Laspinema palackyanum D2c: one gene and its partner. The protein of the gene in region 1 interacts with the protein of each later gene in a pairwise test. Links are inferred from orthologs where the notes say so. Each region holds a gene or a part of one and is shown on either strand. Other genes may lie near its edges. The genes, in order: NG795_RS17370 and NG795_RS05380.

What was found.
Region 2: the proteins of NG795_RS17370 (region 1) and NG795_RS05380 interact in binary tests that used the Escherichia coli proteins (3 or more experiments, as listed by UniProt). The link is inferred for Laspinema palackyanum D2c from one-to-one orthologs.

Annotation. Positions count from the first base shown.
Region 1 is NZ_JAMXFD010000015.1:47,112-62,615, reverse strand. Bases 8,942-11,936 are described here. They hold NG795_RS17370 (DNA polymerase III subunit gamma/tau), read left to right. Parts: upstream 8,942-9,395; coding sequence 9,396-11,477; downstream 11,478-11,936. Other genes in these bases: NG795_RS17365 (glycosyltransferase family 2 protein), read right to left, coding at 11,563-11,936. Also shown: proB (glutamate 5-kinase), read right to left, coding at 1-280; NG795_RS17405 (YqeG family HAD IIIA-type phosphatase), read right to left, coding at 535-1,059; endolytic transglycosylase MltG, read right to left, coding at 1,291-2,385; NG795_RS17395 (DUF3727 domain-containing protein), read right to left, coding at 2,906-3,487; NG795_RS17390 (helix-turn-helix domain-containing protein), read left to right, coding at 4,047-5,075; NG795_RS17385 (DUF3611 family protein), read right to left, coding at 5,131-5,733; NG795_RS17380 (PadR family transcriptional regulator), read left to right, coding at 7,083-7,490; NG795_RS17375 (tetratricopeptide repeat protein), read right to left, coding at 7,614-8,918; more of NG795_RS17365, read right to left, coding at 11,937-12,984; type IV pilus biogenesis protein EbsA, read left to right, coding at 13,412-13,792; NG795_RS17355 (phosphotransacetylase family protein), read left to right, coding at 14,223-15,326. UniProt on the Escherichia coli protein: Part of the beta sliding clamp loading complex, which hydrolyzes ATP to load the beta clamp onto primed DNA to form the DNA replication pre-initiation complex.
Region 2 is NZ_JAMXFD010000003.1:41,918-59,135, reverse strand. What follows is about bases 12,510-17,218. They hold NG795_RS05380 (DNA polymerase III subunit alpha), read right to left. Parts: upstream 16,865-17,218; coding sequence 12,710-16,864; downstream 12,510-12,709. Other genes in these bases: NG795_RS05375 (alpha/beta hydrolase), read right to left, coding at 17,104-17,218; NG795_RS05385 (protein kinase domain-containing protein), read left to right, coding at 12,510-12,569. In the rest of the region: NG795_RS05430 (ABC transporter ATP-binding protein), read left to right, coding at 70-912; NG795_RS05425 (hypothetical protein), read left to right, coding at 1,127-1,315; NG795_RS05420 (TldD/PmbA family protein), read left to right, coding at 1,456-2,763; NG795_RS05415 (DUF3153 domain-containing protein), read left to right, coding at 2,817-3,674; NG795_RS05410 (response regulator), read left to right, coding at 4,326-4,733; NG795_RS05405 (hypothetical protein), read right to left, coding at 5,071-5,202; NG795_RS05400 (protein kinase domain-containing protein), read left to right, coding at 5,220-7,211; NG795_RS05395 (protein kinase domain-containing protein), read left to right, coding at 7,294-8,442; NG795_RS05390 (protein kinase domain-containing protein), read left to right, coding at 8,625-10,496; more of NG795_RS05385, read left to right, coding at 10,677-12,509. UniProt on the Escherichia coli protein: DNA polymerase III is a complex, multichain enzyme responsible for most of the replicative synthesis in bacteria. This DNA polymerase also exhibits 3' to 5' exonuclease activity. The alpha chain is the DNA polymerase catalytic subunit.

The DNA of each region.
Region 1 (15,504 bases):
GGGTGGTAAACAGGTCATCATAAACCCGCATTAAGCGGCCCTGACCGACGGCAGCCACTGCTTGTTTGAGGGCGATCGTCCGGGGACGCTCTTTTAATCCCAGGCGTGCACAGCCGACCCCGACGGCACCGGAGGAGACTAAGATAACGCGGTGCCCTTGGTGGCGGAGGGCGCTGAGGGTTTCAACGAGGGCCGCAATGGTGGCGATCGCCAGGTTGCCGGTGCTGTCCTGAGTGAGACTAGAGGTGCCAATTTTGACGACTAGGGTTTGCAGGTTCATAACAAAAGCGTTCTCGTTGAGGATGAAGTCCGGGTTACCCTCGGATGACCGGATCCAATTGTAAAGCGCCCGCCTTGATTTCCGTGAAGGCAGGCGCTTTGTTTTTATAAAACTGAATGATCGTGAGGGTCTGGCTCAAGGTGGCCCCCTATAAACTCATTTTTATGCCGCTTGATAATTTGGCCTCAGCCTCAATATTTTAATATGTAGGGCTATATAGGGTTTTTTCAAGGGGTATTCAGCTCAATGACCTGTTACTTGTTCTTGGCGAGGGAAGCGCCGAGGATTTGAGATAACCAGACTTCCAGCGATCGCACGGGATGCTTGGTTTGCATAATTTCCCCGGGGTTCACCATCGGTTCTACCAAAATGGTAAACATTCCCAAGCGGTTACCGGCGAGGACATCGGTAAAGAGGCGATCGCCCACCATTCCCACCTTTTCCACCGGCAGATTCATCCCCGTCACCGCCTGTCGTAACTTGCGCCGCGAGGGTTTAGCTGCACCTGTAATGTAAGGCAGATTTAAAGAGCGAGCAATGCCACCGATGCGAGCTTCACTGATATTATTGCTAACCAACCACAGGGAAGCAACCGGGCGAATTTGTTCCACCCACTGCCGGAGATACTCAGACACTTGAATTTGGCGAATAGGAACGAGAGTTTCATCCACATCCAAAACCAGACCCTTGAGGTCGTACTCTTTGACGACTTCTGGTGTCAGGCTTAAAATGGAGTCCCCTAAAAATAAATCGGGCTCTAAAAGTTTTCCCCAAGACATAGTAATTGACCTTCGCTGACTAACACGAACCACCGCCCTAGAACCTGCCGTGACCCAATAATTTGGTTTGACAGCGCGATCGCACCGGATCCCCAGGATGCATTCTAAAAACTGCATTCCCCGCAGAATGATTTTGACATACTAAGGCTGGATAGCCTACTGCGATCGCCCTCAATTCCCACCAACTCCCCCAAGGTAGCCTGTGCCAATGGCTACTGGGGGAATATCATATTACCGTAACGTCGGGTCCCGCTCATCCCAGATAGCATCTTGAGCCGCCTCATGTTCAGCTAAGGTGCGACTAAAAATATGGGTGCCATCATAGAGGGCCACAAAATAGAGATATTCCGTCTCTTCAGGGGCTAAAGTAGCTTCTAAACTGGCAACTCCAGGGGCAGCGATCGGGGTCGGGGGTAAACCCGCATTCAGATAAGTATTGTACGGGTTAGGGGTGTTCACCTGGGCCAGGGTTAAGGGTTTATCTTCCGTTTGTCTGATATTTAATCCATATTCCACAGTGGGGTCAGCACCCAGAGTCATCCCTTGTTTGAGGCGGTTGGTAAATACACCAGCAATGCGATGGCGTTCCGATGCCACCACGGACTCTTTTTCCACAATACTTGCTAAGGTGACCCATTCTTTGAGACTGAGATTGGTTTGATTTTGGGGTTGTTGATAGACTGGGAGAGCCACCTGTTCAAACCGATTCAGCATGGGTTGAATAATCGCTTGCGGGGTGATATTATCCGCTCGAAGCTTGTAAGTATCCGGGTATAAAAAGCCTTCTAAATGGGGGATATCTTTAGGGAGCCAGGGGTATTCAGCCCAGGGAATTTCCTGAGTGGCACTGAGAAATTCTTCAGCAGTAAAAAAGCCTTGAGACTCGAAATAGGCAGCCATTTGGCGCAAATTCCAGCCTTCAGGAATGGTGAAACTGAGCTGCATGACTTCACCATTCCAGATTTTTTGGGCGATCGCCTGCATCGGCTCATCAGGAGAAAGTTGGTAGGTTCCTGCCTTGTAGCCTCCATCTGGGTTTTGGCGAGATAGCCACCGAGTCCACATATTCCAAGCATTCGCGGACCGAATTAAACCCTGTTCTTCGAGTTTAAGTCCGATGAGTTGTCCCGGTTCCCCGGGGTCGATTTTCACGATTTCCAGCCGATTGTCTTGGACAACAGAATCCCGAGGTAAGGATTCGGCTACAGGTGCACTAGCCGATAGCCACCATCGCCAACCTTGCCATGCACTGATTCCGATCGCAGCGCAGAGGATAAGCGCCACATATAACAACCAATTTGTTTTTCGTTGACTCGCTGCTTTCATCTTCTGGTGATCTGTAACAACCATGATGGGATGCCGCGACGATCTTCGGGGATCTAGCCCTGATGGAGAAGCGATCGCCCGCCATCACCCCGAGGGGATCTTCATCGCGGCATTCATCTATTCCAGGGTAGTCTGTAATCTGTGAATTGATAGACTGCACATCAGACGGCGAATTCAGTCTTATGTTCTTCCAGGGCTTAGACAACTCATGCAGCTAGAGGGTAATCTTCAAACCAGGGATCTTCTGCTTTGTAGCTCTGAGCGCCTGATTCCCTACAAGTTTGAGTCGCCTCTGTCTGGTGCAACAAGAATCAAGCGGACGACGAACGAGATGCTCGGTCAAATTCACAGTGGAGAAGCTCCAATGCGATCGCCGACGAACCCTGATTTTCGGTTAGTTTTAGCTGCTGATCCCCCTAAAAATTTTGTTGAAATGGGACTGAACAGGCTTTAACATTGATTCTAGTCCCACATCTAATTGGGTTACTCAGTTTGACTGAGGACCATGCTTGTTTCCTCGTTATTCGAGTTCTTCAAACAACCGTTCTTCGATCATGCCTTCTAACGTAGACATCATCGGTTCAAGTTCCTGTAACTCTTCATCGGAAAGTAACTCAGGGTTTCCATCTTCATTGAGGCGAGCCAAAATGAAGACCGGATCCAAAGGCGAGTAGATGGCATACTCGGCTTCTTCATGATAAAAACTAGCTAACCACTGAAGTTCCTCATATTCCGCCGCTTCACCCAGCTCATCATCACTGATTTCCTCTTCCGTAAATTCCGGAAGTTCGCCACTAACGGTCAGAGTAATTGCAGTGCGTTTGAGGGTGAGGTTTTGTTCTTCGAGGACCGCTTTAGCCGTATCAAAAATAGTATCGACTTCCTCCTCACTAATAGGAATGGGTTCATCATCCTCATCCTCTGCTTGCCATGCGAAAATTTCCACCGGCGTATCAATGGGGGTGAGTAAAACGTAGGTATTGTCGTTTACTTCTACAGAATGTTCGATGTAACAAGATAGCGATCGCCCGGACTCATCCGTCAAAATTGTGGATGAAGTGTGGGATTGCCCATTCTCTTTTGATGATTCCGATCGGGACATGACAGATAATAGGAAGATAAAGAGCACTAGCGAGGAGCAAAACGGAATCAGAAAACCGGAAAACGCCCTTCCCGCATTTCGGTTGAGGCGTACAGGTTTTTGATTGCCCTGAACCCAGGAAGAGCAAATCCTAGGGCAAAACCAGAATATCACGGCAGGTAGCTGATCCGATTTCTATTTTTTGGAGTGGGACTCCTGGCGATCGCCCTCTGAGGGTTTGGCAGATTCGGAGTCAGCAATCACCCTCGGATGGAGCAGAAACTCGCCCTTCTTGAAGGAAAAGGTTTGAGGACTCAGACGGCACTCGGTTATGAATCCATTGGTGCACTCACCCTTGGATGGTGCTGATGGTAACCTCTGGAGGCAACGTTCCATCCGGAACGACTACAAATGCCCGGAATGAAGATACTCAGATAAAGGTTCTCCCTGAATCCCTGTCTAGCCAGACCTCCGTCTAATTTCTGGCTCAACTCAACATTTTGGGCCAAGACAGGGGCGGGGGTTAACTGTTCTTTCATTCAGTTACTCATCACTGACGTCCCCGGATTTAACGAGTATCATGGCACTTGAAACCATCTCCCAAGCCACCTTTCCTCCAGAGGAGCTGACAGCTATCCTCACTCAAATTGAGTCGGAACTGTATCAGACAAAAGTTTATCGGACCGCGTTGGGAATCCTTAAGCAGAGACTCGGTGAGTCTGCTGATGCTTCCTCTATGTTGCTGCAAGCGGTGGCTAAAAAAGCGATTTGGCTGACGCTCAAGCAATGGATTTCCCCGACTCAGGACGATTCAGAACCTCTGAATGAGACTGAGTGGGTCATGGATGACCTTGACTTATCTCACAGACCCGGCGATCGCCACGAGTCCCAGGCATTAGAGGACATCCGAACACCGGAAAGCCATTCCCAATCCCTTGGCGATTCAGATTCAGCAGAAATCGCCCTAAATCCCTCTCCCTTGTCGTCACCGGCTAGAATCAACCCCTTTCAACGTCACAAAAAACAGCAGCAAGCTCAACAACAAGCTCAAATCATCGCCCGCCAACAACAATGGGCCGATCGCCTGACTCAAATTGGCCAAGAACTCCAAGCGGCACGCTGCGATCTCGGCTTATCGATTCTGGATTTGCATCAACAGACCCTGGTTCCTTGCCGTCATATTGAAGCGATCGAGAACGGCTTTCTATCCAAGCTGCCGGAAGATGTTTATGTGCGGAGTTTTATTCATAAAATTGGGGATGTTTTAGGCTTAGACGGGGCGAAAATGGCGAATTGCTTACCCGTTCCCCCGAAACAGACTGCACCCATCCCTTCCTGGCATCATCGGGACTTTAGCCTAGAATTTTCGGTCAGTCCCCTGCATCTGTATGTGGGCTACACCGCGCTCATGGCGGGGGCGATCGGGGGACTGGGATGGCTCAATGGGCAATCTACTCCCCCAACAGTGCCGGAATTTGACCCAACGTTAACCGCCCCGGGGAGGGATTCTCATCAAGGGGTGCTGCCGATGCAAACACCAGGGATTACCACCGGGGCGATCGCCTGTGCTATCTCCGAGATAGCCCCACCCGAAGCACTCGACTGGTAACCCAATAGGCCGGAAAACTGGACCCCACCCAACCCCCTCCACGAGGGTTTCAGGGTTACCCTTGAGTCTGGCGATCGATCCAGTTGAGCAACCAGAGTCCCGTAACAAGCCCGATAAAGTGGGCCACAATCGTATGCGTATTCGCCAACACCACAAAAATATCCAACGCTTGAATAAAATCTTGGGGGCGCAACGCTGTCACCAGGGAGCCTCCTCCTTGGTACTGGAGGGCCTTGGCTAGGAGGATTCCCCCAATGGCTTCGGCCGCGATCAGGGTAAAGGACATCCCGGCTAAATTGACCATTAAACCCCGACGCACCATTTGTAGGGTATCTGCTCTGCGGGGGCGCAGCTTAGGATTGACCGAACTAAGCTGTTGAGAGAGGCGAGTATAGCGATAAGCCCAATAGATACTCAGTCCCAGGGAAACCAGTCCCAGAACTGCAAAAAAGATGCCCGGAGCAATGCTGACATTACTGGTTCTGGCTGCTTCCCGAGGTCCTGGAGATTCAATCAAAATTGCAAATAAGAAAATCAGTCCGGCAACAACTGCTAGAACTAACTGTGTCCAAAAACTGATCCAGCCGACTCTGCGTAAGGCAGGGATGACGCGCTGGACGGGGGGTGGAAGTGCTTTTAAGTCTGTTTGATTTGACATACGCAGAACGCAGTTACCGTTTTGGTGCGTTGAGATTGATCGGCTCAAAGCTCAATCATAGACCACCGCACCTCCTGATTGCCGTTGCCCGGTGATATTGAGGTGCAATTGCTGTGTTTGCCCTGTTTATTTTAAATTAACTTGTAAAGAAAAATAGAGAACAAAAAAACACCGATGCGCGTCAGCCCATGAAGAATGCATCTTTTCGGCAGGCGATCGCCCCATTGGTTTGGGGCAATTTCAAGCATCTGGGTTTTTTTAGGGATTTGTGTCAGCACTATCCGATGATCCGTGCTTGAAATTGGGGTGCAGCTCAAGTCAAGTTTGCCTGACACTTGACTTGAACTCTGGGAGAAGATGGCGATCGCGGGTAACCGGGTTAACCCAGTCCCGGTTGGCCGACTCGATTTTCCTTTGAAAATCGCGGTAAAATACCTCAAGGATTCATGACTACAAGCTTTTATGTAGGCTTTCGGGGTTGTGCGGCATCACCGACCTTCCCCGAGTCACAATCCAGAGCTGAAGCAGATTAAGTCTCCAAAAGGTTCTGATTGAGCTGTGGATTGATTACTCCAGTCGGCCTAGGGAATAGAAAGGGTGCGCTCAGGTTAGGGAGAATCAAGCCATCTTCCGCCTGAGTCAATTAAGCCGACTGAACGACAGACCTACCGGAGCGATCGCAGGTGTTGATGATTCATCCCTCGGTCTAGCTAAGTATCAACAAGGGTGCAAATTACTACTAATAAATCAGGGCTGGCTTGCCGTCGCAGATGATTTTTAACTATTTCTGTTCCCACGGTCAAGTTCGCAGAAGTTGTATTTATTTTATTTGGGTGCTGACTTTCGCTGATCCCATCAGAAAGAGTCTGTATAAAAAAATTTGAGAGAGGGTGTTTTGCAAGTTAAGTCGGTAAATTTTCCGGCTCAACTCTCAACGAAATTCGCCTGAACCGCAGTGCGGCGCATGGACGGGTTTTATGCTTCTTTGGTTCCCGTGTTGTAGGAAGTTATTTAAACATTACTGCAATACAAATTTCCTGGACATTTAGAGTTCCTTCCTTCCGGTACTCCGATTTTAACTCAGGAATTAAAAGAAGCTTAATTCTCATTAATCGGGCCGAACAACCGGATTTTCTGGCAGATTCATTCAGCAACGCATCTATACCGAAGGGAACCGAATCACAAATCTTCCCGACGCTCGGGACGGTATCTGGGTTGACTTTGAGTTGACTTTGAACTGTAGATTTTTCACCCATCAAAAGAGTGGGCAAGCTACGAAACGTCAATCTTTCAGTGCGTCAATTCCTGTATCAATTGGTATTTTAAGGGGTATTCAGCGGGTAACTCAAATGAATTTTGAAGAGATCTATGACTTTTTTCAAAACCCTCCGCCGCTTTATCTGAATAAAGAACTAACCGTCTGTTATGTTCTCTCAGTATTATTGGCGGGTGACTCTTATGGCACAGAACTGATTCAGCAATTAGAGCGGGAATATCCAGCCTATCGACTTTCGGATACGGTACTCTACAGCGCTCTAAAATTTTTAGAAAATGAAAGAGTCATTAAGGGTTACTGGAAAAAGGTTGAAGGCAGGGGAAGACCCCGACGAATGTATCAGGTTCATCCAGAGTTCCAGGGACAAGCTCACGATTTAGCGCTACTCTGGCAACAGTATGCTCAAGAAGGTCACGGCATACCGAATTCTCCCCCAGGTCCGGTCCATTCCCATGAAAATAAGAACCAGGGTACGGGTTAAATCGGGATGACCCTAATTCTTCCGGTGATGGGTGCGGCCCTGGCATCGCCCTCATCGGTGATGTCCGGTTAAATAATAGGTCCCTGTTATCCCGGGAAAAGCTAGGTTAGGCTGATCGCCGTCCTAGCTTTTTTTCATGTCCAGCATTGCGGCATTCCGATATCTCCAGGCGATGGGGTCATCGGGTCGCAGTTGTAGGGCCCGTTCATAAGCCGCGATCGCCTCGGGAATTCGATGTAATCGTTCCAGGGTTTGACCCAGGCACAACCAGCCATGATAGTCATGGGACTGAATTTCTAGGAGTTTCTCAAAGGCAGCGATCGCCTCTTTGTACCGCTGCAAATTCCCCAAGGCGGCCCCCCGATTAAACCAAGCGGCAGCATAGTCCGGTTGTAAGTCCAGGGCTTTATCATAAGCAGCGATCGCCTCGTCATACCGCTGCAAGTCATAAAAAACATTGCCCCAGTCATACCACCCTTGATGGGATTCGGGATGGGTTGTCAGGGCTTCCTCATACGCGGCGATCGCCTCCTCCGGTTGCTTTAACTGCATCAGGGCCTTACCTCGGGCACAGCATTCCTCGGGAGTTTGCGGTTTCATCCCCACCGCTGATTCAAAATCCGCCGTTGCTGCTGTTAAATCCTCTAGCGCTTTATAGGCTAAACCCCGTTGAGTCAGCGCTGCCACAAACTCCGGGTTTTGAGCTAATGCCTCCGTTAAATGGGCGACTGCCTCTTGATACAGTCCCATGCGGTGACAGACTAAGCCTAATCCATACAAGACTTCTGGGTGATTCGGGGAATGGGTTGCCGCTTGCTCAAAGGTGGTTAATGCTGATGGGTATTGCCGGCGATCGAGATGAATCTGTCCCAATTGTAAATAGTGTTCTAGGGTAAATTCCGAAGCAACCGGCGAGGCGGGTGTAGTTGCGGATGGGGATGGGGTATTTGCCTCGCGATCGAGCAACGTTTGACCAATTTCTCCCGCTACTGCTGAGAGTTTGCCACAGTTTAACTGTCCTAAGCGAACCATGCGCCTTGCTAATTCTTGATTGGGGACTGGGGAATTCAGCAGACGAGTCCCAAATTGCTGTAACCAGAGCACATAAGCCTGATTGTCCGCATTTTCCATCCCAGAATCCTGGACAAAATCCTTGACATTGGGAGCAGATTCGGGGCCGATTTCCTCCAGAAATTGGGTAACCTGAGCTTGACTCCAGCCTCGGTGCACCCCATCGAGCAATTCAGAAAAGAGAAATTCATACTCTGCCGCAGAGAGAGGTTTGGGGGGGTGTGGACGAGGACCCTTGACCGTCTGGAACCGAACGCGGTTTTCCGGCTTTTTTTGGAACGATTGAGGTGGCGATCGGCGAAACCACTGTTTCCACAAGCGGATAAGCTGCTGCCAGATTCGTCTCAAAGTTTTCACAACCCATTGCCTGAACTGCATCATTGATAAATTTATCCCTCTGTGCCTACGGATTTCTTTTCTATTCCGAGTCCCACCCCATCGCTGCATTTTTTCGATGCTGGCAGCGTTTTACCTTCACATTTGTCAAACTTGCCAGAGCCTACCCGAGTCAATGGGGAAGCGCTCCAGCCCAATCCTAAACCGCCTCCTCTGCCACGGATATCTATCTATAGGGTTAGGAAGGGAATAGGCCAGTGCTATTCTATTTTAGAATGGGGATTGGCGCTTTTCCCTTTAAAATCGCAGATTGGGAGCCTGTTTCCTCCGCTCAAAAAATGCACCTTTTTCATAACAGAGGGAAACGAGTAGAAAGAGGGAACCCTTGAGGGGCGATCGGGCTTTCTGTGGAGAGAGACTGCGTTTCCAGCCTTGCCATTCAACCGGCGATTGCCTCCAGATTTAACATGATTGTCTGCTGATATTCTTCCCCCATCCATGCCATACGAACCGCTACATCACAAATATCGCCCCCAAACCTTTGCGGATTTGGTGGGACAAGAGGCGATCGCCACCACCCTAACCAATGCGATTCGCCAAAATAGAATCGCACCCGCTTATTTATTTACCGGACCCCGAGGCACTGGCAAGACATCCAGCGCCCGAATTCTTGCCAAATCCCTCAACTGCCTCAACAGCAACGGTCCCACCGAGACCCCCTGCGGTGAATGCGAAGTCTGTCGCACCATTGCCAGAGGCACCTCATTAGACACCATTGAGATTGACGCCGCCAGCAATACCGGGGTTGATAACATCCGTGAACTCATCGAACGAGTACAATTTTCACCTGTACAAAGTCGCTTCAAAGTGTACATAGTCGATGAAGTTCATATGTTAAGCACTGCGGCTTTCAACGCACTTCTCAAGACATTAGAAGAACCACCCGATCGCGTGGTGTTTGTCTTAGCAACAACGGACCCCCAACGAGTTTTACCGACGATTATTTCTCGGTGTCAGCGATTTGATTTTCGCCGGATTCCTGTAGCTTCAATGGTTCAGCATTTGAAGCATATTGCGAACAATGAAACCATTAATATCAGTGATGAAGCGGTTTTGACGGTGGCTCAAATTGCTCAGGGGGGACTGAGGGATGCAGAAAGTCTCCTGGATCAGCTTTCGTTGCTTGAAGAACAGGTGACGGTGGAGCGGGTTTGGGATTTGGTGGGGTCGGTCCCGGAGCGAGATTTGATTCAGTTGTTAGAGGCGATCGCTGCCAATAATGCAGAACAAGTCCTAGATAAAGCCCGAGAATTAATGAATCGCGGTCGAGAACCCCTGATTGTTTTACAAAATTTGGCCGGGTTTTATCGGGATTTATTAATCGCTCACACCGCGCCCCATCGTCCGGATTTAGTTGCTGTTACTCCTCCCACTTGGGAACAGTTATGTGCGGTAGCTCAACAATGGGAAATGTCCACTATTTTAGCCGGACAACAACATTTACGCAGCAGCGAGGCGCAAATTAAAAATACCACTCAGCCTCGTTTATGGTTAGAAGTGACTCTGCTGGGATTACTACCCTCGGCTTTAATCACACCGACTCAGGGACGGCAGGAAGCATCCAGTCGAGGCGGTGGGACTGTGGCATCACCAGGAAAAACCTCTTCACGTCCTCCTGCTGCGGAGAATATCCCTCAGTCTCCCCCAGTACAGGGGAGGAACGCGGGGAGTTCCGTTGGCGCTGCCTCTCCCCAGGAGAGTCGCCAAGCCCCTCCCCCGGAAAATCGCCCGGTTTCTCCCCCGCCAGCGGCACCGATTCAGGGGTCTGGGAACCCTGAACCATCGGCTGTAGAACTGAGTGGCAACTTGGAACAAACCTGGAAAACTTTGCTGGAATACCTGTCTCTGAGTTGCAAAGCGCTGTTGCAGCAACATGGACGGCTGATTGGGTTCAGTAATAATCAAGCTCAGATTGCGATTCGCTCCCCGAACCTGTTTAAGATGGCGCAAAGTAAGGTATCGGAGGTAGAAGCAGCCTTTTTGAAGGCGTTTAATCTGCGAGTTAAAGTGCTGATTCAGGTGTCTGGGGACGCACCTCCTCCGGCTTCTACTCCGATAGAGCAGAACCATTCCGAACCCCCCTCAGCCCTGATGGAGCCACCGGCTGCACCGATAGGCAATGGACAGGCCAACTCGACGCCCCAAAGCCCTGTAAATCGTGAAAATTCACCGGCTCAATCCCCCCCTCAAAACCCCCGAATTGAAACGGTTAGCGGTCCAGAAAATCGCCCTCCGGTGTCTGTTGGGGCGAATGGAAGACGGGATATTCCCCGGGGTGAGGAAACCGATGATGATGAAGTGATGCGGGCTGCTCAACGATTTAGCAACCATTTTAATGGGAAATTAATCAGCCTTCCAGATGACCCGGAAGTAAAGCTTAGGGGTCGGGCAAGTGAGGCAGAATTTAGCCACACCTGGGATGTGCAGAATCCTAGTTCTGAGGAGGAAATGGGGGGAGTTGTAGAGAGTCCCAATGATGTGGATATAGAGGATGATCCGTTTGGAGGGTTGGATTTTTGAGGGGATAGGACTGACGCCTATTTTCTGAGTAACCCCTCAATGTAGGGGCGATCCGCGAATCGCCCCACAGGGCCAGACGGGAGAATTAGGCGGGTAATTCGCCGCTGCCTTGATGAACAGTTTTCACCCATTTGAGTTGTTTGGGACGGACCGAAATCCGTAGAGTGATGCTAGAAATCACCACCACCCAGTGCAGGAGGTAAATGATACCTCGCACGGTTTGGATGAGGGATTGGATAGGAGATGCGGGGCGAGTTTTGGCTGATTGAGCAGTTTGTCGCTCAATGCGCCGGAGTCCGGTAAACATTCCCACGAGGGAAAGACTCATGGCAAGGGTGGTTAAGGGACTGTAAATGGGGAAATGTTTGAATGCGATCGCCAGGATTAAATCGGGGATGGCGGCTGCCGGTAGGAAATATTGGATAATCCAAAAGGCAAACATATCCCAAGATTTGGATCCGGGGAGGCGATCGCTGAAAATTAGCCGCCAATAGTCTAAATAGCGCTGATATCCTCCTTCTCCCCAACGATTACGTTGATGCCAGAGGGCCAGGGGACGAGTCACGCCCTCTTCTTTGACGGGGACGGGGATAAAGTGGACATCCCAACGGTCCAAATGCAGCCGCAGGGTCAAATCTAAGTCATCGGTGATGGTTTCTTCGTTGAATCCGCCACAGCGATCGAGGGCTTGACGCCGGATAAATTGACCGTTCCCGCGTAGTTCCCCAATGCCACCGATCGCGATGCGTTGCTGTTGGAAATAGCTATCTAAGGCCATTTCTGCCACTTGTCCCTTAGTCCAGAAGTTGACCGCAGGATTGGCGATCGCCTTCCGCATCTGCACGGCCCCCACTTGGGGCGGATTGAATGTGGGGAGGACCCGTTGCAGGAAGTCTGGGGAGACTTGAGCATCGGCATCAAAAACTCCGATAAATTCTCCCTGGGTGAGGGGAATAACTTGATTGAGTGCCCCAGATTTTCCCCCTGTGGCATCGGCAGAACGCCTAAAAACATTCAGGTTGTCATATTTTTTGGCGAGTTGCTGCAACACCTCCGGGGTGCGATCGCTGCTGTTATCGTCTATCGCCCAGACTTCATAGCGATCGCGAGGATAATCCAGATTGCACAGGACATCAATCAGCTTACTAATCACGGCTTCTTCGTTTTTAGCCGCTACCAGTAAGGAAACTTGGGGCCAGTGTTCCTGGTTTTCCGGGTCCAGGGGTTCGGGGGTCGGGAATGCTTTCGCCCGGATAATCCGAATCGCATGGAGTCCTAAGACTGCCGTAAAGCCCAACACCAGCCAATATCCCCAGGAGAGGAAATGGAGGATGAGGGTGAGAATAGAAATCCCCAATAGCAATACTGCGGCTTTGAGTCGGCGACCCAGATACCCCGGATAGGAAAAGTCTTCGACCTGATCAGAATCTCCAAAAGCAGACAAAATCAAATGAAGAGGCTCGAATTCCTCAAAGGAATTGTTTTCGGGCCAGGAATTCGCTGGCATAGTTTACTTAGGTAAAAAGCAATACAGGTTCAGTGGTTTCTCAGCCCCTAGACCCCAGGACGTAATAGGGATTCAGTGGGAAAACCCAGTCAGGACGATCAGGCGATCGCCCCCAGACGGCTCTTTCCCAAGGGGAATCCTCGCCCTCGATGTCTCTACGGCTTCAACGCCAGTCGAAACAGGAGCGCTAGGAGCTTAGAGAAACCTTAATGTTGTTTTATTGTATCCTTGATTGTTATTTTTCTAACTCGTTGCTGCAATTGAGCCGGATTCAGTCTTTTGGGTCCGAAGAAAGCTAACCCTCATCTGGTCCCCAAAAATTGCCCAAATTGACAAGAGTCGGGGAATCATGACCGGACAAATTCAATTCCCCACCCCTTTGTCCACTACACTTTTTATTGATACTGGACTAGAAGGAGCAGCGAGCATGGGTAATAACCTCGATCAACTTCAGCCTGCTGACAATCGGGAGATAGGGGTCTATATCCCTTACTACCAAGGCAATAAACGAGCGGTGTTACCGAGAGCGATTAGCCTCTATCGTCAAGGGAATTTGGAGGGTGAGCGCAAAATAGAGGGCGGTGAAAACGTTCCATTTGTAGCAAGCTGGCACGTTTCCTCTCTTCCGGCTGACCTTACCCGGTGTCGCATCCAGTTTGATGGGAATGCGGACCTGAGCTATGAAGTGACGATGGCAAATTTTGAGTTTATTGACCACTTAATCGATGTGATTGTCAGCCATAAGCGACACCACTCGGTAGATTTTTCTAAGGGGTTCTATCGGAAGTTGTTACTACTGGATGACTAGAATAAAGACTGACGATTAGCAAGAGGGGGCAGTCGCCAGAGCAACAGCTTTCGATGGAATGAGGGACGAGCGCCCCTGATTCCGGAGTCACCCTTGGGGAAATGTTGCTGTAATGGGGATGCCTACCTTAACCCGCACCCTTAAGGGTGGGGCTACACAGACAAAGCCCGTGGTTCGACTGGCTCACCAGAGCCCTGCGCGGGCTAAGAGAGAAAACCGACTTTACCCTTAAGGGTGGGGCTACACAGACAAAGCCTGTCCCGCAGCTCCGTCGAAGCCTGTCCTGAGCTCTGAGCTAGTCAAAGAGACGAAGGGGGCCCGCCTGCGCGGGCTAAGAGAGAAAACCGACTTGAGACAACCGGATTTGGGATAAGACCTGATCTGAGGACTCAAAGCAGACTATCAACACAAGAGAATAGGGAGTGAGTGCGTGCCAATATCTGCCAAACCAACATCTAAATATCTCGCGATCGGATCAACTCGGCCTTACAGCGGTAAATCCTCAGTTATCCTAGGCATGGTCCAGCAATTCCAAGCTAAGGGGCTGGATATTGCGTATTCTAAACCCCTGGGAACCTGTTTCAGTGAAGTAGGAAATGACGGGATAGACGAGGACCATCGATTTTTAGCCAAGACTTTGAATCTGCCGGATAACCGACTGGGGGAGACCCTGCTGTTTTTAGATGCGCCAACCCTGGAGAACCGTCTCCAAGGCATCGGACAAACGGACTACTCTGAGACTCTGGTGAATTCGTTGGGACGACTCGGGGGAGATTTAACGATTTTAGAGGGGGCTGGGACGTTAGATCAAGGCCGCTTATTTAATTTGTCGGTGCCCAAAGTTGCCACTCTGATTGAGGCGTCTGTGTTGTTGGTGGCGCGCTTCCACTCCATGTTAGATGTGGGGGAACTGTTATCGGTGCAGGACCGTTTGGGCGATCGCCTCCTGGGAGTGGTCCTGACGGATATCCCAGAAGAAACCTGGACCAGTGCCTCGACGATTCTGCGTCCATTTTTGGAAGAACAGGGGATTCGAGTGTTTGGGTTGCTACCGAGAAGCAATCTGCTTCGGAGTGTCAGCGTCCGAGAGTTGGTACAACGGCTGAATGCAGAAGTGCTCTGCCGTCCCGATCGCCTAGATTTGATGGTGGAAACCCTGAAAATTGGGGCGATGAATGTTAATTCGGCTTTAAAGTATTTCTCCGAAGCTCAAAACATGGCAGTGATTACCGGAGGCGATCGGTCAGAACTGCAACTCGCGGCCCTGGAAACCTCCACTCAATGTCTGATTCTCACCGGACATATGCCACCAAGTCAGATGATTTTGAATCGCGCTGAAGAGGTCGAAGTTCCAGTTTTATCCGTTGATTTGGACACCCTGAGAACGGTGGAAATTATCGATGAAACCTTTGGTCAAGTTCGCTTACATGAGCCGATTAAAGTGGAATTTATGCGAAAACTCATGTCAGAACATTTTGACGTAGACCGCTTGCTATCTATTTTAGGGTTAGAACCTGTTCTTTCGGGGCGGTAGAGGAATAGATTAACCGCACCCTTTAGGGTGGGTCTCTACGGACAAAGCCCGTGCTTCGACTTGCCTCAGCAGAGCCCTGCGCGGGCTAATTTTAATTTAGTGAATCAATCACTTGTAGGGTTTTGCTTTAGAAAAAGATTCAGCAGGAATCGTTAACCGAAACCCTAATAAATTCTCG
Region 2 (17,218 bases), on another replicon or contig:
AGCGGCTCCCGCTCTGTTTCTATTTGTCCTAACGGTCTGTTTTATCAACTTTATTTAGCGAGGTGAATCGTGGTTAAACCTAGTAATTATTCCTTTAATTCCCCTAATTCCCCAACTCTTGCAACCGAGGATTTTTTAGTCATTCGTGATTTAGTCAAAGCTTATCCCCAGGCCGGTGGCGGTCAGAATGTTATTTTGGACGGCATCGATCTCACTGTGCAGCCAGATGAATATATTTCTATAATTGGTCACTCGGGTTGTGGCAAATCTACCTTACTCAAAATTGTAGCAGGGCTAGAGCAAGCCAGTTCCGGCCTGGTAACTTTGGAAGGAAAACCCATTTCTAAGCCCGGAGCAGAAAGAATGATGGTTTTCCAGCAATATTCTCTGTTACCCTGGCTAACAGTCCGGCAAAATGTGCGCCTTGCAGTCGATGAAGTGCTGGGCCGTTTGTCAGAAGTAGAAAAGCGAGAAATCGTCAATGAACATTTAGCAATGGTGAATCTCAATGCCGCAGCGGAGAAATACCCCGACGAAATTTCTGGGGGGATGAAGCAGCGGGTGGGAATTGCTCGGGCGTTGGCGATTCGACCGAAAATGCTGTTAATGGATGAACCGTTTGGGGCGTTGGATGCCCTCACCCGAGGCAAGTTACAGCGGCAGGTGTTGGATATTTGGGAACATCATCCCCAGGCGGTGATGATGATTACTCACGATGTGGATGAGGCGCTGTTTATGTCAGACCGAATTGTGATGATGACCAATGGTCCCCAAGCCCAAATCGGGGAAATTCTCAACGTGCCTTTTGCTCATCCGCGCGATCGCGCCGCCTTACGAGATGATAAGCGGTATTACGAGTTACGAAATCATGCCCTTGATTTTCTCGATCGCTATTTCACTCAGGATGATTGATGATGGAGGTGATTCCCCCAAAGGCCGGTAAATCTAACTCCAAAACCCCCTCACCCGTTTAAGGTGAGGGGGTTTTTCTCTCAAGGATTGAAGTAAGCCCATTGCCCTTAGCTTCAAGTCCAGCAGTTTTTATAAAAATTTCTAAACCCTATGTTAATATACTTGTTTCAGTTTTAGATATTATCTCACACTGGTTTCTCCAAAAATAACCCTTATGAACTTACCAGAATTTGAGTATTTAATTCGCAAAACGGTCACTTATTTAGATTTTCATAGCGATGATGCCTCCAAGGAATTAAACGCACAGTGGCAACAGGTGCTAGTGGAGATTCAGCGCCTCAAACGACAGAAACAGCAGGAAAAATCCCGTCGCAGTCCCAGCAAACCAACCAAACCGGAGTAATTTTCCAGAATTTCCGGAAAAAAATCCGGGTATGATTGCTCATGAGCGATGTTATTCCCAGATTCCGATCCACAAGGGTAGCGATCGCAGGCCGATCCGACCTAAGATCGAGAAGAAAACCAGTAACAGCGACAGAAATTGTGAGTGATTCGACTCTTGAGAAAATTCTCGATTTGGCAAAATCTCGGGTAGACTCTGCCGAAGTTTACTATGTCTCCAGTCAAGATACCCCGATTGAATTTGAAAACAACCGCCTGAAATCCCTGCAAACCAAAGCCCTCCAAGGGGTGGCCCTCCGGGTGATTTCCAAGGGCAAAATTGGCTTTGCCAGTTCCACGGATTTGACCCGCCTGGATGATTTAGTTGATGCTGCGGTGCAAACCTCGGAAATTGGCGACAGTGCGGAATTTGAATTCGCCAGTAACCTCCATTTGTCCTCCCCAACCTCAGAATTTCAACCCCCAACCACCCAGGAATTGCTGGAAGTCGGTCGGAATCAAATTGAGCAGGTTCACGGTTACAACCCCGATATTCTGGTGGATGTCAGCTTTCATATTCGCAGTGGGACGGTCAAAATTATGACCAGCGAAGATTTGTATGCCACGCGATCGAGCCAGATTGTGAGCTCCAGTCTGAGTGGTAACTTAGTCAAAGGGGAAGATTTCCTGCAAGCTTATAGCTATGATGTCGCCCGCGATCGCCTGCCCGACTTTGATCGCCTCCTCAAAGACCTCCTCAAAAAATACCAACTCGCCGAACGTCCCGCCATCATCACCAGTGGTTCTTTCCCGGTCTTCTTTACCCCAAGAGCCGCAGCGAGTACCTTGGGCAGTCTATTCGATACCATCTTATCCGGTCAAGCGGTGGTGCAAAAGGCATCCCCCCTCATGGATAAAGTGGGAGAAAAAGTCTTTGATGAGCGCCTAACGTTATTTGAAGACCCCACCCTGGGCCCATCCGCTTGTGAATTTGACGATGAAGGCACTCCCACCAGTCCCAATACCCTGATTGAAAAGGGCGTGGTGAATGGGTTTTACTGGGACCGACGCTGGGCCGCCCGCGCCGGGTTAGAATCCACCGGAAACGGGTTTCGCGGTGGACTTTCGCGCCCAGGCCCCGATTTGGTCAATTTGTGCCTGAATCCGGGGAGTACCTCCACTGCTGATTTAATTGCCGGAGTCAAGGAAGGATTGATCGTTGAGCAAGTCCTCGGGGCTGGTCAATCAAATCAACTAGCGGGGGAATTTTCGGTTAACTTAGATTTAGGGTATAAAATCGAAAATGGCGAGATTGTGGGGCGAGTGAAAAATACAATGGTTGCCGGGAGTATTTTTGAAGCCTTTGATAGTTTAGTCGATTTTAGTAGCGAACGCGAATGGGTCGGCGGCGGTGCATTGATGCCGAGTATGCTGTTTGGGAAACTGGGAGTTTCTGCCAGACAAGGTTAAGTTTCGGGTTGGTAAAAGATGATTTAATGAATTGACCGGAGGAAGATAAATTTGTGAAATTAGCAGTTTTTGGGAGAAAATTCGGGGAGTGCATTCAAGGGAGCATGAGGCGATCGCGAGTCTGGATTGTCCTATTACTGGTCCCGCTCTTGCTCACCGGCTGTGTGGAATATGATGTGGGGATTAACTTTGAGAGTCAAACTCACGGAGAAATTGTCCAACATATCCAACTCGGAGAACGACTCAAAGCCTTTAGTAGTGCGACCGCTGAAGCCTGGTTAGACAGTATCGAACGCCGCACTCGCCAATTGCATGGGCAGGTTAAACGCAGTTCTGACCGAGAAATTACGGTGAAAATCCCGTTTAATAATGGGGCGGAATTAGTAGAGAAGTTTAACCAATTTTTTAATTCCGAGGAGAGGAATCAAGCGGAATTAGCGAATTCCCCCGAGGCGCAAATTCCGGATATTTCTTCTCAGATGGCGGTCAGACAACGGAACTTTTTACTGGCGATTTATAATCACCTAAATTATGAGTTAGATTTGCGATCGCTCGGGGTAATTTCCTCTAATGGCACCGTGATTGTCAGTCCGGGGGTCCTGTTGGATCTGGAATTTACCTTAAATACGCCCTGGGGTGCAACCGCCGTTGTCTCCGAGGATGGACTAATGCCAGAGAGTCGCAAGGATGGACGGCAACTGGTCTGGACCCTGCAACCGGGACAACTGAATCATCTGGAGACCCGATTCTGGGTCCCGAGTCCCATAGGGATTGGGGCATTTATTATTGTGGTGTTTGTGACTGTCAGTATCTTTTTGAAAGACAAACTGTTACCCGCCTTGGGAATTGGTCAGCGCAAACCGCTAAAGGCCAAAAAACCCCAACCGGAAACCGTTAATCTCGGGGGGTAAATCTGGGCCTCTGAGGAGCCCGGAGGACTAGGGTGGGAAAAAAGCCCACCTCCAGGTCTTCTCCAGTAAGGTGGGCTTTTTCCCACCCTACAATTGCTGTAAAGTTTAGGCGCTAAAAATTCTGGAACAGCCCTGCTGAGAGATGGAACCGCTGACATCAACGGGAATGTTTTCATCCCCCGAGTCAATTCGACCAAAAGAAAAGGGAGTGAGGGCATAACTCGGTTTAGAAAAGGGTCAAAAATCTGCCTCGGTCCTCGGTTAAGAACGTACCCTCTGGGATTAATCCGGCGGTCAACTTGAGCCAACTTTATCAAAGCTTTAAGAACAAGGAAGCTAACCGGAAAATTCCGGGGTTTGATTCCCGGAGTAGAGGGCGATCGCCTTCCCGGGGCGAAGGGCGGTTGTTGTCAGTGTTTAATCTAGGTAAAACCACTGTAGCCTCATCCACCAAAACCCCGAATTTTGTTTCTGGGGCCTATCCGTTATTTCAGGGTAAAAATAGGGTAAAGTTTAAATAGAGATATACCCATCGCTCAGGGGATAGAGTATCGTCTGATTGAGTCAATGAAGATTTGGCCGAAAAGCCGGTCAAACTGTTGCGATTCTAACCTGTCCATCTGAAGTGTTTTTAAGGACTGGAGAGAAAAAATGTCTGAAAATAATAGTCCCGTAGCCACCATTCTAGCTGTCGATGATAGTGTCGTCATGCAAGATTTAGTCAAGCGAGCATTGGCTCAGGATTATCGCGTCCTAGTGGCAGATAATGCCGTGGATGCTTTGTCGATGATTTACCACGAGCAGGTTGCGATTTTGTTGCTCGATGTTTCTATGCCCGGAATCGATGGCTTAGAGCTTTGTCGAACCGTGAGGAACATCCCTCAATTTCAAGAACTGCCCATCGTCATGCTAACGGCTCGCGATGGTCTGTTTGATAAGGTCCAAGGTCGGTTAGCTGGAGCAACGGAATATTTAACTAAGCCATTTGATGCCGCCCAACTGCGTCAAGTTGTGGGAAATTTTATTAATAGTAATCATCCCTCCGAAGTCGCCGACTAATCTCAAAGTTCAGGGAGGGTTGTTCAGCAATAATGCCCCCTTTATTCCCGGAAGAACCAGTGGGCATTGAAGTAGGGCACTCTGAAGGGAAACCAAGTCCTCGGACTGGGGAAAGCGGATGGGGAGAGCGGGAATCTTGGGAGGAAAAGAGTGCCAGCCTTAACTCAAAAATTAAGACTGCATTCAAACTCGATAATAAGATCCAACAATTGGGACTTAGGCGGTTAATCCATAAAAATTAATAAATATTCAAGAAGTGTAAAATTTGGGTTAAAAATCTGTTGAGACTCTCGGGGGTTACCCCAAGAAAGCCCCTAGGGGTTAGCCGTTAGGGGACTCAGGGGAGGACCATAAAACTCCAGGCGATCGCTGCACAACCGAGCAAACCACCACTCACAGAGGGGGGTTTGCTCACGAGGGTCGAAATAGTTGGACGCTGAGGAGGCAAAATAAAACTAAATCGGTTCATTGCCTATCATTCCTTATATGAGTTACTGCCTAAATCCCCGGTGTCAAAATCCCCAAAATCTGCCGAAGACTTCAATTTGTGAAAGTTGCGGCTCAAAGTTACTGCTTAAAGAACGCTATCGAGCTATCAAACCGATCGCCCGAGGGGGATTTGGCAAAACCTTTTTTGCGATCGATGAAGATAGACTAAATACTCCCTGTGCCATTAAACAACTCCTGCCGACCCTCCAAGGCAGTAGTGAATCCAGACAAGGATTGTTCGAGAAAGCCGTTGCCTTATTTAACCAAGAAGCAGTCCGCCTTTATGAACTGGGAGAACATCCCCAAATTCCCACCCTTCTCGCCTCTTTTGAACAGGACAAACGCCTGTATTTGGTGCAAGAATATATTGATGGGAAAACCCTGTGGCACGAACTGAAAGAGGGGGGTCCGTTTCGGGAGGAGAAAATTTGCCAACTCCTCGCTAAAGTCTTGCCCATTCTCAAATTTGTCCACTCCAAAAATGTGATTCACCGCGATATAACCCCGGGGAATCTGTTGCGACGCAAGCGCGATGGTCAAGTGATTTTGATTGATTTTGGAGTTGCCAAACAACTGACGGACGCTTCATTTGCTAAACCCGGGACCAAAGTCGGGACCACTTGTTATGCACCCATCGAACAACTTCGCAGTGGGAAAGCTTATCCTGCTAGTGATTTGTATGGATTAGGGGTGACTTGTATTCACCTGGTGACGGGTGCAAAACCTGATGGACTATTTGATCCGATTAAAGGCTGTATTTGGCGGGAGTATTTAGCGAACCGAGGTCGGACGATCGCCCCGCGCCTCGGGGATATCCTAGATAAAATGATTAAAGATAACTTGAGCGATCGCTATCAATCCGCCCAGGCGGTATTGACCGATTTGGCAGCACTTTTACCCCAGGGCGATCGCCAGGAACTCCGCAACACCGCCACCCGGATTCAAACGTCCCAGTTCATGAAACCTCCCTCAACCCAGAATTTACTTCCCCCTGGGGACAGGGTGAGTCCCGTGGCGGTTTTCTCGAAACCCCCGATTAGTAATCGCGCCTCAACCCACAGAGGGCCTCGCTGTGTGCGGACCCTCACGGGCCATACCTCTTGGGTGACTTGTCTGGCGATCGCCCCGAACAGTCATATTCTCGCCAGTGGCAGTCTCGACGATCGCATCCTGATTTGGAATGTTTTGACTGGGGAAACTCTACGCGGATTCTCCGGTCATACCAAATCCATTAATGGACTGGCCATCTCGCCGGATGGCACTCTTTTAGCCAGTTGCAGTGATGATGATACCATCAAGCTTTGGCATCTCAATACCGGGCGAGAAATTGCCACCCTCACGGAACATTTACGCGATGTTAATTCCCTAGCTTTTAACTCAACGGGCACGATTTTAGCCTCCGGTTCAGAAGATAGAACCGTGCGACTTTGGCAGATAGGAACAGGACCGAACGGAAACATTTCTGTCTCCCCGTTGTGTACCTTGGCCGGTCGTTCGGGAATGATTAAAGCCATTGCGATCGCACCCAATGGTCAACAATTAGCCAGTGGCGGTTTGGATAACGCGATCCAAATTTGGGATTTAAAACACCATAAAGTGCTCTATACCCTGGGGGGACATCTTCAATCGGTAAATTGTTTGGCAATCAGTCCCGATGGCGCACTTCTGGCCAGTGGCAGTAAAGATAAAACCATTAAACTTTGGCATTTTTCCACAGGAAAGTTGATTACCACCTTATCTGGCCATCGGGATCTGGTCAATTCCGTGGCCTTTTCTCCTGATGGCAAACATCTCGTCAGTGGTAGTACAGACCAAACCTTAAATCTCTGGCAAATTGGCCAGGAAAAAGGCCAGTTCTCTACCAACCATGTCACCACCCTGAATGGACATACCGGGGCGGTGAATGCGGTGATTTTTGCTCCCGATGGTAAACTGGTGATTAGTGGCAGTTGGGACGAAACGATAAAATTTTGGCAAGTCTTGTCTTAAACCAGGCGGATCAGACTTGTTTCGGTGCGATCGCCACTCATCACCGAGGAACGATACCCATTCTGTCAATTCCGGTAAGATTATGACCTATTGTCTCAATTCAAACTGCCCTAACCCCGCCAATCCCCCCAGTACCAAATTTTGTCTAACTTGTGGGGCTAAATTACTGTTGCGCGATCGCTATCGGGCGGTCCAACCCCTGGGCCAAGGGGGGATGGGTCGCACCTTTTTTGCCGTTGATGAAGACCGCCTCAATGCACCCTGTGTGATTAAACAGTTTTTCCCCCAAATTCAAGGGACTGCTGCCTTAGCAAAAGCAACGGAACTGTTTCAACGGGAAGCGGTGCAACTGCTTCATCTGGGGGAACATCCTCAAATTCCCTCCCTTTATGCTTATTTTGAACAAGATAAACGCTGGTATTTAGTTCAAGAATTAATTGATGGTCCCGACCTTTTAGATGAACTCAAAACCCAGGGACCGTTTAGCGAAACTCAAATACAATCCCTGTTACTGGATTTATTGCCCATTCTGCAATTTATTCACAACAATCATGTGATTCATCGAGATATCAAACCGGATAATATTTTACGTCGGCGCAAGGATAATAAACTGGTTTTAGTTGATTTTGGGGTGGCAAAAGAAGGGACGGGGACTGCCCTGGCCCAAATGGGAACTCGCGCCGGAACTCACGGATATGCGCCCCTAGAACAAATTCGCGGAGGTCAAGCTTATCCCGCCAGTGATTTATATAGTTTGGGGGTGACTTGTATTCAGTTATTAACGGCAAAAATGCCCGATGATTTATATGATGGGATGAATGCCCGTTGGGTGTGGAAAGAACAACTGGCAAAGCAAGGGAAAAGGACCTCTCCTATTTTAGCCCAAGTTTTAGATAAACTGCTGCAAGAATTAGTGCGCGATCGCTATCAATCAGCGACCGAGGTTTTACAGGTATTGCAACCTGGGGCGATCGCCGGACCTCCCCCCAAACCCCCTGCTGCGGCCCAAACTCCCCCCTCTCCCGGCGTTCAACCGGGAAAATTTGACCCGGTTTCCTTGGATTTACAAGCGATTAAAACTCATTTTAGTCAAGGACAACCGGGGAATGCTCCACCCCCTGCTTCTCCCCCACCCAAATCCAGCCCAACTCCCCCCAATAAACCCGCTGGATTTGACCCGATCGCCGCTGAATTAGAAGCCTTACGCTCTGAATTTGGACAAGAACCGTAATCCCATCTATTTTCTCAGAAAGCGGTGGATTTGGAGAAATTGTGATTAAACTAGAGAGTGGACCCGAATGCCTTCCGAGGATGATTGCTCACCCCCGAGCATCCGGGGGTTTGAGACAATTCTACAAGAAGTCTAGTCACAAGAGTTGCCCGTATCCTGAAGCGTTTTACCTGAAAAATGGCATGAGCTATTGTCTCAATCCCCACTGTCAAAATCCAGAGAATCCAGCCGGTATCAAGTTTTGTCAAAGTTGTGGCAACAAGTTACAACTGAACGATCGCTATCGAGCACTTTCCCTGTTGGGGGAAGGGGGATTTGGCCGCACCTTCATCGCGGAAGATGCCGATCGCTTAAATGCCACCTGTGTGATCAAACAATTTTTGCCGTTACCCCAAGTTCAGCAAAATTCCGACTTATTAGAAACGGCGACTAAAATGTTCGCCCAGGAAGCTCAACGACTGTTACAACTCGGGGATCATCCCCAAATTCCGACCTTATTTGCAGATTTTGCCATTGACGGACGTCTCTATTTGGTGCAACAGTTCATCAATGGCAAAACTTTGTTGCAGGAGTTAGATGAAACCGGGCCGTTTTCCGCTGAAAAAATCAAAACTTTATTATTAGATTTACTGCCGGTTTTGCAGCATATTCATGAGCGCAATGTGGTTCATCGAGATATTAAGCCAGAAAATATTTTAAGACAAAAATCCGATGGGAAATATGTATTAATTGATTTTGGCGTTGCGAAACAACTCAGTAGTAACGTTTTAGTTAAGACGGGAACTAAAATCGGGACGGAAGGCTATGCACCGATTGAACAATTGCGGGGAGGGAAAGCGTATCCGGCGAGTGATTTGTACAGTTTAGGGGTGACTTGTATTCATTTGATGACCGATACCAATCCCGATGAATTGTACGACCCGATGAATGGGCGCTGGTTGTGGCGAGAAGAATTAATCAAAAAAGGGATAACGATTGATCGCCGCTTAGAAAAAGTGATTGATAAGATGGTGCAGGAGTGGGTGAACGATCGCTATGAAAGTGCCGGAGGGGCGCTGGCAGACCTCTATTGGTCGCTTCCTCAGCGGTTTATGTCCAACTCCCCAAGGGCGACCCCGACGATTAACCCCTCGATTCCGAACACCTGGAAATGTATTCATACTCTGACAGGTCATCAAAACTATGCGATCGCTGTAGCAATTAGTCCTGATGGAGAAACCTTAGCCAGTTGTAGTTATGATAAAACAATCAAGGTGTGGCATTTGGCCACCGGGACGGCGATCGGGACTTTAACCGCCCATACCGGGTGGGTGAGTTGTCTGGCGATTAGTCCCGACGGACAAATTCTGGTCAGTGGCAGTTTGGACAATACCCTAAAGCTGTGGGATTTGGGCAGTGGGAACTTATTGCAGACTTGGGATGGATTAAATGCCTATCCGTTGTCGATCGCAATTAGTCCCGATGGCGGAATCCTAGCAGCCGGTTGTTTTGACAGTACCGTGAAACTGTGGGACCTGACCACGGGGATGGCAGTGGGGACCCTGACTGGACATACGGGGTATGTGGAATCGGTGGCGATCGCCCCGGATGGGAAAACCTTGGCCAGTGGGGGTGGATACGATGACCATACCATCAAATTATGGGACTTAAACAGCGGATTAGAGCAAACTACCCTCCGGGGACATTTGGCCTCAGTCCGTGCCGTCGCCTTTACTCCCAATGGTCAGCAGTTAGTTAGTGGCAGTGAAGACAAAATCGTGAAACTGTGGGATTTACAGACCCACACCGAGACTTACAGCTTGCAGACTCTCAAGGATTGGGTACAAGCGGTTGCTGTGAGTCCCGATGGCGAAATCCTGGCCAGTGGCAGTCGCGATCGGTTGATTAAATTGTTCCTTATGAGAACCGGACAAGAACTCTGTACCTTAAAATGGCATTCGGGACCTATTACCTCTCTCGCTTTTAGTCCAGACGGCCACAAATTAGTGAGTAGCAGTTGGGATAATACAATCAAAATTTGGGAATCTGTCTTGTCAACTGAAAATAGAACATAAAATAGGCAATCAACAAAACGAGTAGGAACCCGAAAAGCTGATTCATTCCGGAATATTGGTAGTCTGCAATACCAATAGGTGTTGAAAATTAGCCCCGATGGAACTGTTCCGTAAAAGTGCCGAGACCAAAATTTTGGTAAAGACTGATTACTATATAACCACTTCTGAGTGTTTGCTGGTATGACTTATTGCGTGAATCCCGCTTGCCCAAATCCCCAAAACCCACCGAATATCCAGACTTGTCTAAGTTGTGGAGCGAATTTGCTGCTGAAAGAGCGCTACCGTACTATCCAACTTCTGGGAGAAGGGGGTATGGAACGAACTTTTTTGGCTGTGGATCAACAGCAGCAAGACAGTTATTGCATTATCAAGCAACTGCTGCCGGTGGAAACCGGCTTAGAAGCCTCGGCAAACAGTAGTACCCTGGAAAAGGTGATTGAAGTCTTTGATCACGATGCTCAACGTCGGCAGGCAATGGGAGATCATCAGCAGATTGCCAAGTTGCTAGATTATTTTGAGCAAGACAAACGCCTGTACATGGCGATCGAGTTTATCGACGGGCAAAGTTTGCTCGAAGAGATGGAACAACATGGCGCGTTCCGAGAAGCCCAAATTTGGGAACTCCTGGACCTCCTCTTACCCGTGTTTAAAACCATTCACGATCGCAATATTATTCACCGAGATATCAAACCGGATAATATTCGCCGCCGCCATACCGGGGAATTAATCCTCACGAATTTTGGCGTTTCTAAACCTTTAGCCAGTCTTGGACTGGCCCGAACTGGGAGTACCATTGGCAGCGAAGGATATGGGCCCCCAGAGCAGATCCGGGGAGGACTGGCCTATCCCGCCAGCGATCTCTATAGTCTAGGGGTCACTTGCATTCAACTGTTAACCGCAGAGTGGGTTGACGATTTGTACGACCCCCTAGAGGGAAGATGGATCTGGCGAGAACGACTCTGGAAAATGGGGACCGATGTGAGTGACGCTTTAGCCCAAATCCTAGACAAACTCTTGCAGGACCGGGTGAATGAACGGTATCAGTCTGTAACTGAAGTTCTGGAAGACTTGCATTCCCGGCGACCGACCTTTTTGAACAGGTCAGAAGAGTCCAGTTTACCGCCAACCCTCCCCACCGCAACCCCACCGGCAACCCCACCCCTGGCAGATCCCCATGCCTGGAGATGCATCCGGACCCTCAAAGGTCATCAAGGTTGGGTCTGGGCGATCTCCTTTAGTCCCGATGGCAATACCTTAGCCAGTGGTAGCGCCGATCAAAGCGTAATCCTGTGGAATATCACCACCGGCGATCGCCTCCGCACCCTAGAGGGTCATTCCGATTTAGTCCTTTCCGTCGCCTTTAGTCCCGTATCTCCCCTGTTAGCCAGTAGCAGCCGGGATAAAAGTATCATTCTCTGGAACGCCGAAACCGGGGAACGGATTCGGAACCTTGGGGGATGGTTTTCCGGCCATTCTGAATTAGTAGATTCCCTCGCCTTCAGTCCCAATGGGACCATGCTGGCCTCCGGCAGTTGGGACCGCAAAATCATTCTCTGGAATCCCTACACCGGCAAAGCTATCCGCAAGCTCAGGGGCCACTCAAGCTGGGTCTATTCCCTCGCCTTTAGTCCCGATGGCATTACCCTCGCCTCCGGCAGTCGGGACACAACCCTGATGCTGTGGAATGTCCACACCGGCCAGCACTTTTTTACCCTGTACGGCGATTCTGGCCTCGTCAATGCCGTGGCATTCAGTCCCAATGGCAAAACCATCGTGAGTGGCAATTTTGACGGGACCCTCGTCTTGTGGGATGCGGGTCGAGGTGAACAAATCGGTCGTTTACCAGGACATACAGAACGGGTCAATGCTCTAGCCTTTAGTCCCAATGGCAAATTTCTCGCCAGTGGCAGCCGCGATCAAACCGTCATCCTCTGGGATATCCGTCAGCGTAAGCCGATTTGTACGTTGACTGACCATCGCGATCGCGTCTTTGCTGTCGCCTTCAGTCCCGATAGCAAAATCCTCGCCACTGCCGCAGGGGATGAGACGGTCAAACTGTGGCAGGCACCGTGATAGGTCATTTGTCATGGGTCTTATGTCGTTAGTCATTTCCGGCGTTCGTAGTAACGCCTTCAGGGGTTCTCTTATGTTCGTAGTAACGCCTTCAGGCGTTCCTTCATGTTCTTAGTAACGACTTGCTGTCGTTCTCCCCCTCATCCCTCATCCAAGTCCTGCAAAATGGACCGAATCGAGTTGAGATAGGCAACCGTAAGCTGCTGGAACGGCAACTGGTCCGGGAATGGGGGTAGATTCCCCATCCCATTCCCAGGAGGGAGAGAATACACCACTGCCGGGAATCCAGCAGAATTGAGGGCGGTAACCACATTATGACAATCCTGGACCCAGAAATTGGGTCCGCAAATGGCAGCAGCGCGATGGCGATCGCCCGCTTTCACAATGATGGCAACTGCCGGGACCGTTGCCTTGGTTTTGTCTGCGGAATGTTCTTCCAAAAGCACTTTCAGGCGATCGAGCATTTCCGGCTTATTAATGCGATCGGTCGTCAGTTCCAATAAAATCATCTCCGTGATCCTCGTCGATACAACTGCCTCCCGCAGTGGGGTCAACTCGTCCAATTTCAAGACTTTCGCTTCCTCCACAATTATCTGAGTGCGATCGTCGCGGCGATCGACCTTCCCATCAATCAGAATCGGCGTATCCGGAATCAGCAACTCGTGGATTTGTTCATAAGTATCGGGAAATACCACCGCTTCTGCCTTCCCTTCAATATCTTCCATTTGCAGAAAAGCCATGCGGCGTTCATCTTTTTTCGTCAGAATCTGTTTAACTTCCGTCAACACCACCAGCACACTGATTTTGCTTCGGGATTTCTGTTCATCTAGTTTCCCCAGACTGACTACCTCAATCCCCAACTGTTCCGCAATTCTTCCGGCATTTTTTAAGGGATGTTCAGAAACATAAAATCCCAGCAATTCTTTCTCAAATTGCAGCTTTTCTTCCACCGGAAAATCGGCAATATTGGGCGGAACAGGGGCGGATTCAAAGGTAGAAGTTTCGGTCATTACTGCCAGTTGGTCAAATAAATTAAGCTGGCCCGTTTCTTGTTCCTTAGCCCGGTCCTGGGCCCATTTAATCGCCAGAGGCATATATTCGATCGCTTGTTTGCGGTTAGGATTGAGACCATCCAAAGCCCCACATTTAATCAAGGCTTCTAAGGCGCGACTGTTGACCGTATGTAGATTAATGCGATCGCACAAATCCGCCAAAGAGTGAAATGGCCCATTCGCCTCTCGTTCGGTCAAAATAGCATGAATCGCATTGTCGCCAATATTTTTCACCGCCGACAATCCAAACAGAATCGTTTTCTTTTCCTCAGTCGCCTCCACCGGGGTAAAATCCACCCCAGACCGATTAATATCCGGTCCTTGAACGGTGATATTTAACTCTTGGCAGTTAGCGATATATTTCTGAACTTTATCCTGGTCCCCACTATTTGAAGTCAGCAAAGCCGCCATATATTCGACGGGAAAATTCGCCTTCAAATAAGCGGTTTGATAGGTAACGTAACCGTAAGCAGTAGAATGGGATTTGTTAAAGCAGTTAGACGCAACCAACCCATTGGCGAGAATAAAATTGTGGTCCCGTTCAACGCCAATATCATAAACCGTTTGAATTCCCAAAGCTTGACGCGAGACCAGTTTTGACGAGACTCCTATGAGTTGTAAACCCTGCTCAAATATCTCGTCAATCGCCACCATTTGACCCGCTTTTATCATAAACTTATGGTCTTTTGTGGCGCGAACAACCCGACCCTCTGCCAGGGCGTATTCAAAAACCTCTTGCTGACCCCGATGATGCCATTGGGCGATAGGTTGGCGGTACAGATAACCCTCCCCATCGACACTATAAACGGTACAGGGGATTTGCTTTTCTACGATTTGACCGATCGCCATCGGGCCATATTCTACGGTCAATATCTCGGTATCGTAGCTTAAGCAATACTCCGCGAACAAAAGCATCTGATTAAACAAGTTTTCTGCAATGGATTTAGAAACCCCATTTTTTGTGGCTCCATCCAGAAACAGTTCCCGATGTTTATTCATTTCTTCGGGTTTCTTTTTCCCCATTGCACGGCGTAATAAATCCGCTTGACCCAAGGAATATCCCCCTAAATCTTGGGCTATTTTCATGATCTGTTCTTGATAGACCATGACTGCATAAGTTTCTTGCAGAATGCCTTCTAAAAGAGGATGTTCATAGGCAATTTCTTCCCGTCCATGTTTGCGATCGATAAATTTAGGAATTAGCCCTGCATCCAAGGGCCCGGGACGATAGAGTGCCAAAATAGAAGAAATATCTTCAATACAAGAGGGTTTTAAATCTTGCACAATTTGTTTCATTCCCGAAGATTCTAATTGAAAAACTCCTTCGAGGTCCCCCCGTTCTAAAATCTTGTAGGTATTTTCAATATCTTTGGGGAATTTTTTAGTGCCTCTGCCTCGAACTTCCTGTGCTTTACGTTCTTCAGCGGGAAACTGATAGGGGTCAAAATCAAGATTTTTGGTTGTCTTGATATAGTCTAGGGTTTTCTGAATCATGGTTAAATTCTTCAACCCTAAAAAGTCCATTTTTAACAACCCCAGGGATTCTAAATCCTCCATCGGATACTGGGTAATGGTTGCGCCGTCGTTATTCTTTTGCAGGGGAACAATTTCATCTAAGGGGTCGGCCGAAATCACGACTCCGGCAGCATGAACCCCAGAACTTTTGTTCGTTCCTTCAATTCTAATAGCCATATCCAACCATTGGCGGAATTCGACTACCGTTCCATCATCTCGGGGAATTTGTTCGTTTTTAACATAAGCTTCGCGAAATTCCGGAGCGGGGGATTTATCAGAAATCATGACCGCTAATTTTTCCGGTTTCCCCCGCGCAACGGGAATTAATTTCGCCATTTCATCGGATTTTTTGTAGGGAACTCCTAACACCCGGGCGACATCTTTTAACACGGCTTTGGAAGTCATGCGGTTAAAAGTGATGATTTGGGCGACCCGTTCTTTGCCGTATTTTTCAGTCACATATTGGATCACTTCATCCCGGCGAGAGATGCAGAAATCTGTGTCAATATCAGGCATGGATTTCCGTTCGGGGTTCAAAAAGCGCTCAAATAGAAGTCCATGATGTACTGGATCGATATTGGTAATTTGCATGGCATAGGCGACGAGAGACCCGGCGGCAGACCCTCTTCCGGGACCGACAGGAATGCCGCGATCGCGTGCATATTTGATGTAATCCCAAACGACCAAAAAGTACGCCGCAAACCCCATTTGTTGCAGCATTTTCACTTCATAAACCAGCCGGTCCCGATAGACTTGGGGAATTTCTTCGTAGCTTTTAACTTTAAAGCGTTCTTTCAGTCCTTCTTTGGCAATCCATTCCACATAGGTGTTGGGAGTTTCTCCCGGAGGACATTGGAAATCGGGAATCCGAGGTTCGCCGAGAATATGGTAGGGTTCGATTTTACTGGCGACTTCTAGGGTATTGGCGATCGCCTCTTGAATTATGTCATCAGACAAGTGATCTCTAAACAACAACGCCATCTCTTCAGCGGATTTCATATACTCCGTTCCGCTATAGCGCATCCGCTTATCTTCACTAATCAGCTTGCCAGTTTGAATGCACAATAGCGCATCATGAGCTTCTACGTCATAACAGGAGATAAAATGGGAATCGTTGGTGGCAATTAGTTTAATATTCAGTTCGCGGGCAATTTTCACCAATTCCACATTCACCATTCGGTCTTCCTGAGACCCATGATCCTGGAGTTCTAAATAATAATCATCCCCAAAGAGTTTTTTATACCATTTCGCGACTTTTCGGGCGACATCCAGTTTATTTTGTAAAATCGCTTGAGGAATTTCCCCTCCTAAACAAGCACTGGTAACGATTAACCCTTCGTGATATTTTTCTAACAGTTCTTTATTAATACAAGGACGGGCAAAAATTCCTTTGCCGTGAATTCCTTCGAGACTGGAAATTGTGGTGAGTTTGACTAAGTTTTTATAGCCTTGAGTATTTTTTGCTAAAACAACTTGATGATAGCGACGGCAACGGGCTTTGGTATCTAAGGGTTCATTAATCACATACATTTCATTGCCGATAATCGGTTTAATTCCCTTTCCTCGGCAGACTTTAATCAGTTCGATCGCCCCATACATGACCCCGTGATCCGTCAGGGCGATCGCTGGCATTCCCAACTCGATCGCCTTGTCAATCAGTTTCGGAATCTGACTGGCACCATCAAGCAGACTGTAATCGGTGTGAATATGTAAACCAACAAATGACATAAGGCTACGTTTGATTGCAGTTTGATGAAGAAATAAATAGAGTTTTGATATTCAGAACTGGGAAATTTATCCCCTCTTGACTTTATCTTAACGCTTTTAGGAGTGATTGAACGTCATTTCCAATGGGCGGGTCCAACCCTGATTTTAAGCCTAACCCGCCCAGGGGTCTGAATTCAGGTACCTGCACCCTTGAGCCTTCCCATTTGACGCAATGGATAGTTTTAAAAAATTGAACCCCGTTATCGCAAAGATTGGATTTTATCTCTGGACATCTCTACAATGGGTTGCTCTTCTGTGATTGAAATAAAGTCTCGCACCGCTTGAAAATAGGCTTCTCCCGCAATGGATGCCACA